3 regions of the Dickeya parazeae Ech586 genome follow, and region 1 is predicted to be linked to each of the others. Evidence: predicted binding sites of a transcription regulator. Region 1 holds the regulator's gene; each other region holds the start of a gene.
The links. The regulator PurR, encoded in region 1, represses purine synthesis genes. The targets are predictions, from matches to a motif close to CANGCAAACGTTTGCNTG.
Positions count from the first base shown of each region.

Region 2: gcvT (glycine cleavage system aminomethyltransferase GcvT) is a predicted target of PurR. The motif match lies at 2,599-2,616, and genes of this name have one in related genera.
Region 3: DD586_RS20915 (NCS2 family permease) is a predicted target of PurR. The motif match lies at 1,813-1,830, and genes of this name have one in related genera.

Region 1 is NC_013592.1:1,888,606-1,892,834, reverse strand. It holds gene DD586_RS08305 (Grx4 family monothiol glutaredoxin) at 1-194, opposite strand, end outside; gene DD586_RS08300 (C40 family peptidase) at 525-1,529, shown strand; gene cydH (cytochrome bd-I oxidase subunit CydH) at 1,633-1,722, opposite strand; gene purR (HTH-type transcriptional repressor PurR) at 2,108-3,133, shown strand; gene cfa (cyclopropane fatty acyl phospholipid synthase) at 3,557-4,229, shown strand, end outside.
Region 2 is NC_013592.1:697,178-701,406, reverse strand. It holds gene gcvP (aminomethyl-transferring glycine dehydrogenase) at 1-844, opposite strand, end outside; gene gcvH (glycine cleavage system protein GcvH) at 1,014-1,421, opposite strand; gene gcvT (glycine cleavage system aminomethyltransferase GcvT) at 1,453-2,553, opposite strand; gene fucO (lactaldehyde reductase) at 3,219-4,229, shown strand, end outside.
Region 3 is NC_013592.1:4,788,218-4,792,446, reverse strand. It holds gene DD586_RS20920 (4'-phosphopantetheinyl transferase family protein) at 1-231, shown strand, start outside; gene DD586_RS20915 (NCS2 family permease) at 321-1,658, opposite strand; gene yieH (6-phosphogluconate phosphatase) at 1,932-2,603, shown strand; gene DD586_RS20905 (amino acid ABC transporter permease) at 2,624-3,382, opposite strand; gene DD586_RS20900 (amino acid ABC transporter permease) at 3,384-4,130, opposite strand.

The sequences.
Region 1 (4,229 bases):
TTCGGCAATTCGGCGCGGATATCCGGGTTCTGCAAAATATCTACATAGGCAAAACGTTCGCCACACGCCGACAACGCCTGTACCGCCTGAGCAGAAAAACCGCAGCTCGGCAGTTTGGGAGAGCCTTTCATGTACAGCAGAATCGGGTTTTCAGCAATCTGGCGCTGAATTTTTTCAAGTGTCGTTGTCGTCATTCTATTGCTTCCTCAAGCGCGTGATGAGCAGCCCTTAAGAGCCGCTCATATGACTCGCGGCAAACCGTGGCATACCGCTTCTTTTGTTTTGTATTCTAACGATAGCGACGGCCACAAAAAAACGCTATCTTTTATAGGGTTTTATCCGGGTGACGCGCTAACGGTACAAAGCGACGCCAAATCGCCGGATAATTAAGCAGCAAACACCGTTGTTAACGTTTTCTCACTATTTTGTAGTAGGATTATTCTATCTCCCGCTTTTTTATCAGGTCATTTTCGGGAATACTGTAAAGATTGAACGATTGAGGACAACATTCGGTCAGAACTATCATGCGGTTATTTATTACGCTCTTTTTATTATTTTTCAGTAATCTATTTTCTGGTCTGGCGCTGGCTAATCCGCACGGCGGGGCAGTGCCACCACGCAAATCTGGTGTAGAAACGGCGAATAAAGCGCTTGATGAATCCAAAAAGAACAAAGTTGCCAAAAATGCTAACAAAAAAGGCACGGAGCCGACCCACGGCAAAAAACCGGAAAAACACGCAAAGCCTACGCCAGCCAAAACCGTAGCCAGTCACGATAAAAACGCGAAGTCGCACAATGACAAAAAGTCTGCGGACAAAAAGTCGGTGGCGGCGGCAGCCCATTCCTCCCATACAAAATCGCAGCCAGAGAAAAGCACGCATACCACTAAGGCTGCATTAGCGAAAACCACGAAAAAAGACGCAGCAAAGAAAGAAACACCGGCGCAGGCTAAAACCAGCCACAAAGCGCATGAACTCGTGGTCGCGAAAAACGCGCATAAAAAAGGTAAAGCGGCGGTCGATGAAGAAGATGAGGTAGCCGCCACGTCTTCACATGGTAAAAGCAAGAAAGGCAAACACGATAAAGCGGCGCTGACCATCAGTGCTGCTCACCAAAAACGCTATCAGCACGCCAAATTGACTGCCATGAACAAGCTGATGAGCCAAATCGGTAAACCGTACCATTGGGGCGGCGCAACGCCTTATTCAGGTTTTGATTGCAGCGGGCTGGTGTATTACGCCTATAAAGATGTGGTAAAAATCTCGATTCCGCGCACAGCCAATGAGATGTTCCACCTGCGTGACGCGGCGCCCATCAAGAAAAGCGAACTGGAAAGCGGTGACCTGGTGTTCTTCCGTATCACCAACCGCGGTGCTGCCGACCACGTTGGCGTCTACCTGGGCAATGGTCGTTTTATCCAGTCACCGCGCTCGGGTTCTGACATCAAAATCAGTAAATTGAGTGAAGATTACTGGCAGGATCATTATGTCGGCGCTCGCCGCGTGGTGACACCGAAGACCATTCGCTAACGGATATTCGTCAATAACAATCGGCTAAATGGCTTAATGAATAACGAGAAAAGGGGCACTAGCCCCTTTTCTGTTTTCTTTTTACACCACTGGCGATCTGCTATCAGTTCAATACCGCAGTGAAACTAAAAACAATGATCACCACGAGTGCGACCAACGTACTACACAGCGACATTTTCAAATTTGTATCCATCGTATTCTCCTGTATATGACTGATGATCGCCATCATCCCGTTATGTCTGAATCAACACCGTATCCCGGCGGATGGGCAAGCACATAAAGTATAGGTCTATTATTACCCGACTGAAGTCAAAAAACCGATTTCTGCGTCACAGAGATAACACGAATTGCCTCTTCCCCTTTTGCTCTAAATCGGCCAAAATCCGCAGTTTACCGTGTACACTGCGTTGGTCGAAGCGTCAGCCCTCCCTTCAAGCTACACACCTCGGCATGTCTCCTACTGAAATGTTGCCTTGTTGTCCAGCAGGAGCAAAATTCACGCAGGCAAACGATTAACAACATATTTACTGCTGTAACAGACCCACGACTGTAACAGATGAGTTCAGGAGTCACTTTAGATGGCAACGATTAAAGATGTGGCAAAACGCGCAGGCGTTTCAACCACAACCGTATCACACGTGATTAATAAAACACGTTTCGTCGCCGAAGAGACCAAGGCTGCGGTACGCGCAGCGATTGATGAATTGCATTATTCACCCAGTGCGGTGGCCCGAAGCCTGAAAGTCAACCACACCAAATCTATCGGGCTGCTGGCGACCTCCAGCGAAGCACCCTATTTCGCCGAAATTATCGAAGCGGTGGAAAACAGTTGCTACGCCAGAGGTTACACGTTGATTCTGTGTAACTCTCACAATAATCAGGATAAACAGCGTGCTTACCTGTCCATGCTGGCGCAAAAACGCGTGGATGGCCTGCTGGTGATGTGTGCCGAGTACCCGCCTGAACTGCTGTCAATGCTGGCGGATTATCGCCATATTCCGATGGTCGTCATGGATTGGGGCGAAGCCCACAGCGATTTCACCGATACCATTATTGATAATGCGTTTGCCGGTGGGTATATGGCCGGTCGCTATCTGATTGAGCGCGGGCATCGTGATATCGGTGCCATCCCCGGTTCTCAGGGGCGCAATACCGGCAGCGGGCGTTATTTGGGCTTTCTGAAAGCGCTGAAAGAAGCGGATATCCCCCTGCGTGACGAATGGGTGGTTCAGGGTGACTTTGAACCCGAATCCGGCTACAAAGCCATGCATCAGATTCTGGCGCAAAAGCAGCGACCGACCGCGGTATTCTGCGGCGGCGATATTATGGCTATGGGAGCGATTTGTGCGGCGGATGAACTGGGCCTGCGTGTACCGCAGGATATTTCGGTGATCGGTTACGACAATGTACGCCACTCCCGCTATTTTACGCCGGCGCTCACGACCATTCATCAGCCTAAGGAACGGCTGGGACAGGCGGCGTTCTCCATGCTGCTTGACCGCATCACCAGCAAACGCGAGGAAGCGCAAACCATCGAAGTCCACCCGACGCTGATCGAGCGCCGTTCCGTTGCTGACGGCCCGTATCTCGATTATCGCCGTTAATAGCCAGACGATTTCGTTATCGCACGCTGGCGAATCAACCGCCGTTATACCGCGCCGTAGAGCGCTAAAGCGTGTCTCCCTGGCACCCTAATATAGAACGCAATGTGCTGCTTTAGCCCGATGAATCTTGTCGCCGGGTTAAAGCAGTCATACACTTGTCACTGTCATTGACGACAATAACCATGATCAGACGATGCTTTTAGCAATACGCATCGCCTTACTTTTTCTACCCCACTAATGACTGTTACACCGTTTGTCACGGCCGGGGTAGACGCCTTTCGTGTCGGCTTGTCTCTTATTTTCCTCTGAGGCTCTCAGGGATAGACGATGACGTGTGGAATGGGTACATCGAATACCCTCCATCGCGATATTTGTCTGGTTTATCCCGTATAACGCATGTATCTGGCAAGGTAGGGAGAAGTTATGAGTTCATCTTACGTGGAGGATCTGGGTACCCCCAGTCAACCCTGGTTCCAACTGGTTAATGAAATGCTGTCGGCCGCGAATATCGCCATTAACGGTTCGCGACCGTTTGATATTCAGGTCAAAAACCCTGAACTGTTCAAGCGCATATTGCGTGACGGGTCACTGGGTCTGGGCGAAAGTTACATGGATGGCTGGTGGGAATGTGAACGGCTAGACATGTTTTTCCATCGAGCGATACGCGCCGGGCTGGAGAAGCAACTGCCCCAGCGTTGGCAGGATACGCTACGGATACTGATGGCTCGCCTGACCAATCTGCAATCGCGTCGGCGGGCATGGATTGTAGGTAAGGAGCATTACGACCTCGGTAATGATCTTTTTAGCCTGATGCTAGACCCGTACATGCAGTACTCCTGTGGTTACTGGAAACAAGCCGAAACCCTGGAGCAGGCACAACAAGATAAGCTGCGCCTCATTTGCGAAAAATTGCAGTTACGCCGGGGAATGACACTGCTGGATATCGGCTGCGGCTGGGGTGGTCTGGCCGAATTTGCCGCCCGCCATTACGGTGTTAGCGTAACCGGTGTGACCATCTCCCGCGAGCAACAGGCATTGGCGCAACAACGTTGTCAGGATCTGGATGTCACCATTCTGCTACAGGACTATCGCGATC
Region 2 (4,229 bases), 1.2 Mb from region 1:
GACCGCCGTACCCCATCGGCACGCCAAAACGTTGGGCAGAGCCCAACACCATGTCCGCGCCCTGTTTGCCGGGTGCCACCAGCAGCACCAGCGCCATGAGGTCCGACACCACACTGATGATGACTTTCCGCTCTTTCAACTCGATCATCAACGCGCGATAGTCGTGCAACTCGCCGGTGGTGCCTGTCTGTTGCAACAACACGCCGAACACGTCGTCGTATTTCACCGCGTCAGCGGCGTTGCCGGTCACTATCTCAAAACCAAAGGTCTGAGCACGGGTACGCACCACATCCAGCGTCTGTGGATGTACATCGTCGGCGACAAAGAAACGATTGGCCTGCTTGAGCTTGCTAACGCGTTTAGCCATCGCCATCGCTTCAGCGGCGGCGGTCGCTTCATCCAGTAACGAGGCGGAAGCCAGTTCCAGCCCGGTCAGGTCCTGTGTCAATTGCTGGAAATTCAACAACGCTTCCAGACGCCCCTGCGATACCTCCGGCTGGTACGGCGTATACGCGGTATACCAACCTGGGTTTTCCAGTACGTTGCGCAAAATCACCGGCGGCGTCAGCACGGCGTGATACCCCATGCCGATATAGCTCTTATAACGCTGGTTGCGGCTGGCGATAGCTTTGAGTTCAGCCAGTGCCTGATGCTCGGTGGCGGCGTCGCCCACCGCTGGCGGCTGCGGTAACTGGATATCAGCAGGTACGATGTGACGGATGAGTTCGTCCAGCGAATCTGCGCCAATGGCGGCCAGCATCTGCTGTTGCTGAGTCGCTGACGGGCCGATGTGGCGCTCGGTGAACGCACTGCCGTGTTCGAGTTGACTGAGAGTCTGGGTCATGTGGGGGAATTTCCTGCATTTGGCACAGTGATGTGCAGCGCAATTAACTAATTCATAAAACAAGCAAATCATTCAGAAAAACAAGCAAACCATTCACAAAACAAACCAATCGCAAAACCAGGCGGACCATAACAACGCCCCGTTGCGGGAAGCAAACGGGGCGTCAGGCTTATTCTTCTTCGTCGCTGTCTTCTTCTTCCAGCAGTGCCTGATAGCCAGCGGCATCAAGCAATTCGTTCAGTTCGGCTTCGTCAGAGGCTTTGATGCGGAACAACCAGCCTTCAGCGTAAGGCGCGCTGTTCACTAATTCTGGCGCGCCTTCCAGCTCTTCGTTGATTTCCACGATTTCACCGCTGATCGGCGCGTAGATATCCGACGCGGCCTTGACGGATTCTGCGACCGCGCAGTCGTCGCCAGCATTCACCGTACTGCCGACTTCCGGCAGATCGACAAACACCATATCACCCAGCAATTCCTGGGCATGCTCGGTGATACCTACGCTGTAAACGCCATTGCCTTCCGCCATCACCCACTCATGGGATGAGGTATATTTCAGTTCTGCCGGAACATTGCTCATTGCCACCTTCTCCTTCCATTAATGCCAAAAATTAAAACTGAACCAGCGCTTTGCCTGCACGGACGAAATTCGGTTTGGTCACGTGCACCGGCATCTCACGATTGCGAATCTGCACGATTGCCTGCTCGCCGATACCGGCGGGCACACGGGCCAGCGCAATGCTGACGCCCAGCGTAGGCGAAAACGACCCACTGGTGATCACCCCTTCCTGCATCACGCCATGATTATCGGTAAAGCGAACGGGTTGACCGTGACGCAGCACGCCTTTTTCCGTCATCACCAAACCGACCAACTGTTCAGTGCCTTCAGAACGCTGACGTTCAAGCGCCTCACGGCCGATAAACTGACGATCGTCCGGCTGCCAGGCAATAGTCCAGCCCATGTTGGCCGCCAGTGGAGAGATGGTTTCATCCATATCCTGACCGTACAGGTTCATGCCCGCTTCCAGACGCAACGTGTCACGTGCGCCCAGCCCACAGGGTTTTACGCCAACAGCCAGCAATTGTTGCCAGAAGTTGACGGCCTGTTCCTGCGGCAACGCAATTTCATAGCCTGCTTCGCCAGTATAGCCAGTGGTGGCGATAAAAAGGTCGCCCGCCTGCAAACCAAAGAAAGGCTTAATGCCCGCAATGATGTCACGCTGTGCATCACTGAGCAGGCTACGCACTTTCTCCTGTGCCTGCGGCCCTTGCACCGCAATCAGCGACAGGTCTTCGCGTTCGGTAATCGCAACATGGAAGGAAGCGGCATGCTCGGTAATCCAGGCCAAATCTTTCTCGCGCGTGGCGGAGTTCACCACCAGCCGGAAATAGTCTTCGGTCTGGAAATACACGATTAAATCGTCGATCACGCCAGCAGAGGGCGTCAGCATCGCGGTATAGAGCGCCTTGCCGGGCTGGGTCAGTTTGGCAACGTCATTCGCCAACAGGTAACGCAAAAATTCGCGGACACGGGCACCACGCAAATCCACGATAGTCATGTGCGACACATCAAACATGCCGGCACTGCTGCGTACGATGTGATGTTCATCCAGTTGGGAGCCGTAATGCAGCGGCATCATCCAGCCATGAAAATCCACCATTTTGGCGCCATCGGCCAGATGCTGTTCATACAACGGGGTGTGGTTTGCCATTCTTTTCTCTCTACGTTAGCCGTGCGTTGTGACGCCAGACCTCACGACGCAAACGTTTATCCTGCACCTGAACTTACCACCGAAGCGCGCGTTCCACCACTCCCATAACCATAAGTTTATCTATATAAAAAGACAGAATCTCAGCCAATCAACAAAACAGATCAAAAGAATATAAATTCATTAATTTTTAATTAATTGAAATTAAAATCCAAAAATAAAAATAAAATTGGCTAAAAGCATTATTAAAAAATGGTTTCATGGTGTGATATCAGAATCAGAATTCGCCATATGAATTAGATAAAGTAATGCGAAAAACCCCTAAAATTAGATTATTTCAGGTAACCAGAACACCCTTCCCCATCACCTGCATAGGCTGATTTTGTGATCGCCATCGTGGACATCTTCCCCTCAACGACAACGTGGTGCAGCGACTGGCAACCGCGAGAAGGCAACCCACCTCACCTGGTTTCACACTGACTGCATCGGCAGGCTCTCCATCCGGTAAAGGTTTGATTTTCATCAATCGAACGTGAGCTTTCGTCTCCAGGCTCAGCAGACAGAACTAGATTAATTATTAACCCTTACCGACGGCCAGCAGACGGCGAAGAAAGAGAGCTGGTCAGCCACAACGATTAAAAAAATCAACACATTAAGGAGAGTTCATTGTGACGCAAAGAATGATTTTGAATGAAACATCCTACTTTGGCAGCGGCGCTATCCGCCATCTGACTGAAGAAGTGCAGCGGCGCGGTTTTCGTAAAGCGCTGGTGGTCACGGATAAGGAACTGGTGAAGTACGGTGTAACCGGCAAAGTCACCGCATTGCTGGATAAAGTCGGCCTGCCTTATGACCTTTACGATGACGTGATTCCCAATCCAACCATCGCCGTTGTCCGTCACGGGGTTGAGCGCTTTCAGGCATCAGGTGCGGATTATCTGATAGCCATTGGCGGCGGTTCCCCGCAGGATACCTGTAAAGCCATCGGTATTATCATTAATAACCCGGAATTTGCCGATGTGCGCAGTCTGGAAGGGGTAGCCGCGACCCGCAAACCCAGCGTACCGATCTTCGCCATTCCCACTACCTCGGGCACCGCCGCTGAAGTGACCATTAACTATGTCATCACCGATGAGGAGAAACGGCGTAAGTTCGTCTGCGTCGACCCACACGATATCCCGATTGTGTCGTTTATCGATGCAGACATGATGAGCAGTATGCCTGCTTCGCTCAAAGCGGCCACTGGCATCGACGCACTGACCCACGCCATCGAAGGGTTTACCACCCAGGGTGCATGGGAGTTAACCGACATGCTCCACCTGAAAGCCATCGAAATCATCAGCCGTTCGCTGCGTGATTCCGTCGCGGGGAAACTGCAAGGCGTGGAAGACATGGCATTAGGACAATACATAGCCGGGATGGGATTTTCCAACGTTGGTCTGGGGCTGGTACACGGCATGGCGCACCCGCTGGGCGCGTTTTATGACACCCCGCATGGCGTCGCCAACGCCATTCTGCTGCCCCACGTGATGGCCTGGAATGCGCCATACACCGGTGAGAAATTCCGTGCCATCGCGGTAGCGATGGGCGTACCCGGAGCAGACAGCATGCCACTGCCTCAGGCGCGAGAAGCCGCAATTCAGGCGGTACGGCAACTGGCGCAGGACGTGGATATTCCG
Region 3 (4,229 bases), 1.9 Mb from region 1:
CTGCGCTCCCGGCATATTCCGGATGTGGAAGTGATAAGCGACATTGATGATTACCTGGCCTGGGCTTGCGCCCATACCCCACGTCTTGATCGGTTGGTGATGTGGAATTACACCTCGGCTTACGGCATGCGAAAATCCGGTGAAATCATCCAGCAACAACGTCAGTCGCGGCGCTATATCAAACTCAGCAGCCACGCGACGGAAAACGCGTCTGCGCAGTATGCGATGTGACGGGAAAGGAAAGAGCAGGAAAGCATTCGAGCAATGACATCATCAATAGCGAGCCGGGTTACCCCGGCTCACGGATGACTCACGGATAATTAGTGGGCGTCGATAAACACGATCTTCAGCAGGAACAGTACCGCAACCACAATCACACACGGGCTGATTTCGCGCCAGCGACCCGTTGCCGCTTTCATCACCGCGTAGGAAATAAAGCCCAACGCGATGCCTTCTGTGATCGAGAAGGAGAACGGCATCATCACGGCGGTCACAAACGCCGGTACGGCTTCGGTCAAATCGTCCCAGTTGACGCGGGCCAGACTGGACGTCATCAGCACACCAACATAAATCAGCGCACCCGCGGCTGCATAGGCCGGTACCATCCCCGCCAGCGGCGACAGGAACATCACCAACAGGAACAATATCCCCACCACGACGGCCGTCAGGCCGGTACGGCCACCGATAGAAACACCGGAAGAGCTTTCGATGTAAGCGGTCACAGACGACGTACCGATAAATGACCCTACCACCGAACTGATACTGTCGACATACAGCGCCTGTTTCATCTGCGGAAATTTACCGCGAGCATCCACCAGGCCTGCTTTATCAGTCACGCCAATCAGCGTGCCGGAAGAGTCAAACAGGTTCACCAGCATGAAAGAGAAAATCACCCCGGACAGACCGATATTCAGCGACCCGGCCAAATCAACCTGCCCGACGACATTGCTGACGCTCGGCGGCATGGAAAATACGCCAGTGAATTTCACATCCCCCAACAGCGCGCCCAGCAGCGTGGTGACCGCGATGGAGATCAACACCGCCGCATGAATATTGCGCGATGCCAGCACCACGATAATGAAAAAGCCCAGCACACCCAACAGCACGCTATGTGAGGTCAGCTTGCCGACCGACACCAGCGTTTCCGGGTTCGGCACGATAATCCCGGCGTTTTTCAGGCCAATCATGGCGATAAACAGACCAATACCGCTGGCGATACCCAAGCGCAAACTGAGCGGAATATTGGCGATCATCCAGTAGCGCACCTGGAATACCGTCAACAGCAGGAACCCTACCGAGCCCCAGAAGATAGCCCCCATCGCAACCTGCCACGGCAGGCCCATGGTGCCGACCACAACGAACGCGAAAAAGGCGTTCAGGCCCATGGCAGGTGCCAGCGCAACCGGCAGATTAGCCAGCAACCCCATAAAAATACTACCAAAAGCGGCGATAAGACAGGTGGTAACAAACACCGCTTTGGTGTCCATCCCGGCCGCGCCCAGAATCTGCGGGTTAACGAAAACGATATACACCATCGTCAGGAAAGTCGTGAACCCGGCAATGGTTTCAGTACGAACAGTGGTGCCGTGTTGCTTCAGTTTGAACACGCGCCCCAACAGCCCTTGCTCAGCAACGGAACCAGACTGAGATTTATCCATGATAAATGACCCAAAGAGAAGAAAGGAAAGATAATCGCCCGGTATCCTATACCAAAATACGGAGCAGTTAACGCACCCGTCGGCTTTTTTTTCCCAGCGATAACTATTTTCTATATCTCCTGCCTGTTCGCTGCGTTTTCCCCTTACTTCCCGATGGGAAAACGTTTGTCCGCTACAGAAATAACAACCAGTCACCGGCTTATTTGCGCAAACATCGCATTCTGCGGTCAGTCAGGTAAAGTGGGGGTTTTGGTCCCCTGATAAGGAACGCCCATGTCCCGGATTGAATGCGTATTTTTCGACTGTGACGGTACGTTGGTCGACAGCGAAGTCATCTGCTGCCAGGCCTACGTCAATATCTTTATTCCCCATGGCGTACAGCTACCGCTGGATGAAGTCATCAAAACCTTTAAGGGAATGAAGCTCTACGACATTATCGACTGCATCAGTGAGCGTTTTGGTCTGACGGTTTGCGTGGAGGATATGGAGCGTCATTTCCGTCAGGAGGTCGCGCGGCTTTTCGATCTTTCACTACAACCGATCCCTGGCGTGAAAGAGGTGCTGGCAGCGCTTCATACGCCGAAAGCGGTCGTGTCCAACGGACCGGTCAGCAAAATGCAGCATTCACTCGGGTTAACCGGCTTGTTGCCGTTTTTTGGCGAGCATCTGTACAGTGGCTACGATATCGGGAAATGGAAACCGGACCCGGCGTTATTGCACCATGCCGCACAACAGATGGGGGTAACGGTGGAAAACTGTATTCTGGTAGAGGATTCCGTTTCCGGTACGCAGGCCGGCATCGCCGCGGGTATACCGGTGTTCTACTACTGTGCTGACGAGCATAACGCGCCTATCGATCACCCGTTGGTGACGATGTTTCACGATATGGCCCAGCTACCCACGCTGTGGCAGGAAAAGGGATGGGCGTTGACCGCGACGAGCTGACGCTACCACTGCCTGATGCATCAGGCCACTTCACGCAACGGGGATTCTGGTACGCATGCTGCCCGCCGTCGCCACACTAGCCAGCGACGGACGGGTTTCAGCCCGGCGTGAAAACGCCGACTGACACCCTGTGCCAGCAAATCCAGCGTCAGACAAAAAATAAAATAGACCAGCGCGATAAACAGAAACACTTCTGTCGGATAAACCATACTGCGGTTGTTAACCTGCGTTGCCAGAAACGTCAGCTCACCGACGCCCACAATGTAAGCCAGCGAGGTATCTTTAATCAGGGAAATCCACTGATTGATGAACGACGGCACCATCATGCGCAGTGCCTGCGGCAATACGATGTGCCACAGTGTTTGCCAGCGCCCCAACCCGAGCGACATCCCTGCCTGCCACTGGCCCAGACCTATCGCCATGATGCCCGCTTTTACGCCATGCGCCAGATAAGCCGACGCGATCAACGCCAGTGCACACACCACCGTCGTGATTTCAGGGATATCGACGCCAAACACGATAGGCAACAGAAAGTAAGTCCAGAAAATCAGCATGATCACCGGAATTGCCCGGAAAAACCCCAACACCACGGCCAACAGCCCACCAGCCCAGCCGCGCAACATCGCCAGCGCGACCCCCAGCACCGTTCCCAGTACTGCCGAGATAAGCCCGGCCATCAGGCTAAGCACCAATGTCAACGCCGCGCCCCCCAAAGGGCCATCAGGATAGGTGCCCCACATCAGGTAGCTAAAATTGTCGCGAATGATTGAAAAATCCATCTCAATGCCCTCTGACTGGCTGCCGATGTTGACGCCACTGTCCCCAACCTTCCATCACGGCAATCACCGCGATATACAGCACCGTGGCAACGCCAAACGCCTGAAAGGTGCGCAGCGTTTCCGTTTCCACCTGCCGGGAGGCGTAAGACAGCTCTGCCACACCGATGGCCATCGCCAGCGATGAGTTTTTGACAACGTTCATATACTGACCCAGTAATGGTGGCAGAGCGATACGCAGCGCCTGTGGCAACACCACATAGCGCATCGCCTGCCAGCCGGTTAGCCCTAACGCGCAGGCGGCATACTTCTGACCGCGCGCCACACCCGCGATACCGGCACGTACTTCTTCAGCGATAAACGCCGCAGAATACAGCGTCAGGCCAAATAATCCGGCCAGGAACTCAAACGATGGCATGTCCAGCCCAACCAGCGGAATCACATGCGGGCGGTTAAGCCATTGCATCGCCCCCTCTGGCAGCAACTGGGCCGCGCCGAAATACCAGAAAAACAATTGCACCAGCAGCGGGGTATTACGAAACAACGCGCAATACGCTATCACCGGCCAGCGTAGCCACCGCGTACCGCTGTCTCGACCGGCTGCCAGTATCAGCCCTGACAACGTTGCCAGCACCACGGTCGCCGCCGCAATACCCAGCGTGACCTGAAATCCCTGCCACAGCCATTGCAGATACTGCGGTGCCAGCAGCGTGTCAGCCAGCCATTGTTGGAAAGATTGAGCAGTTATCATCAGCAAGAAGGCCTCTGGGATACGGCCAGAGGCGAGCCATCATCAGGTAAGAAATCAGGGAAGCCACCACCGAACAGCGAAGGCGGTTACCTCGAGCTT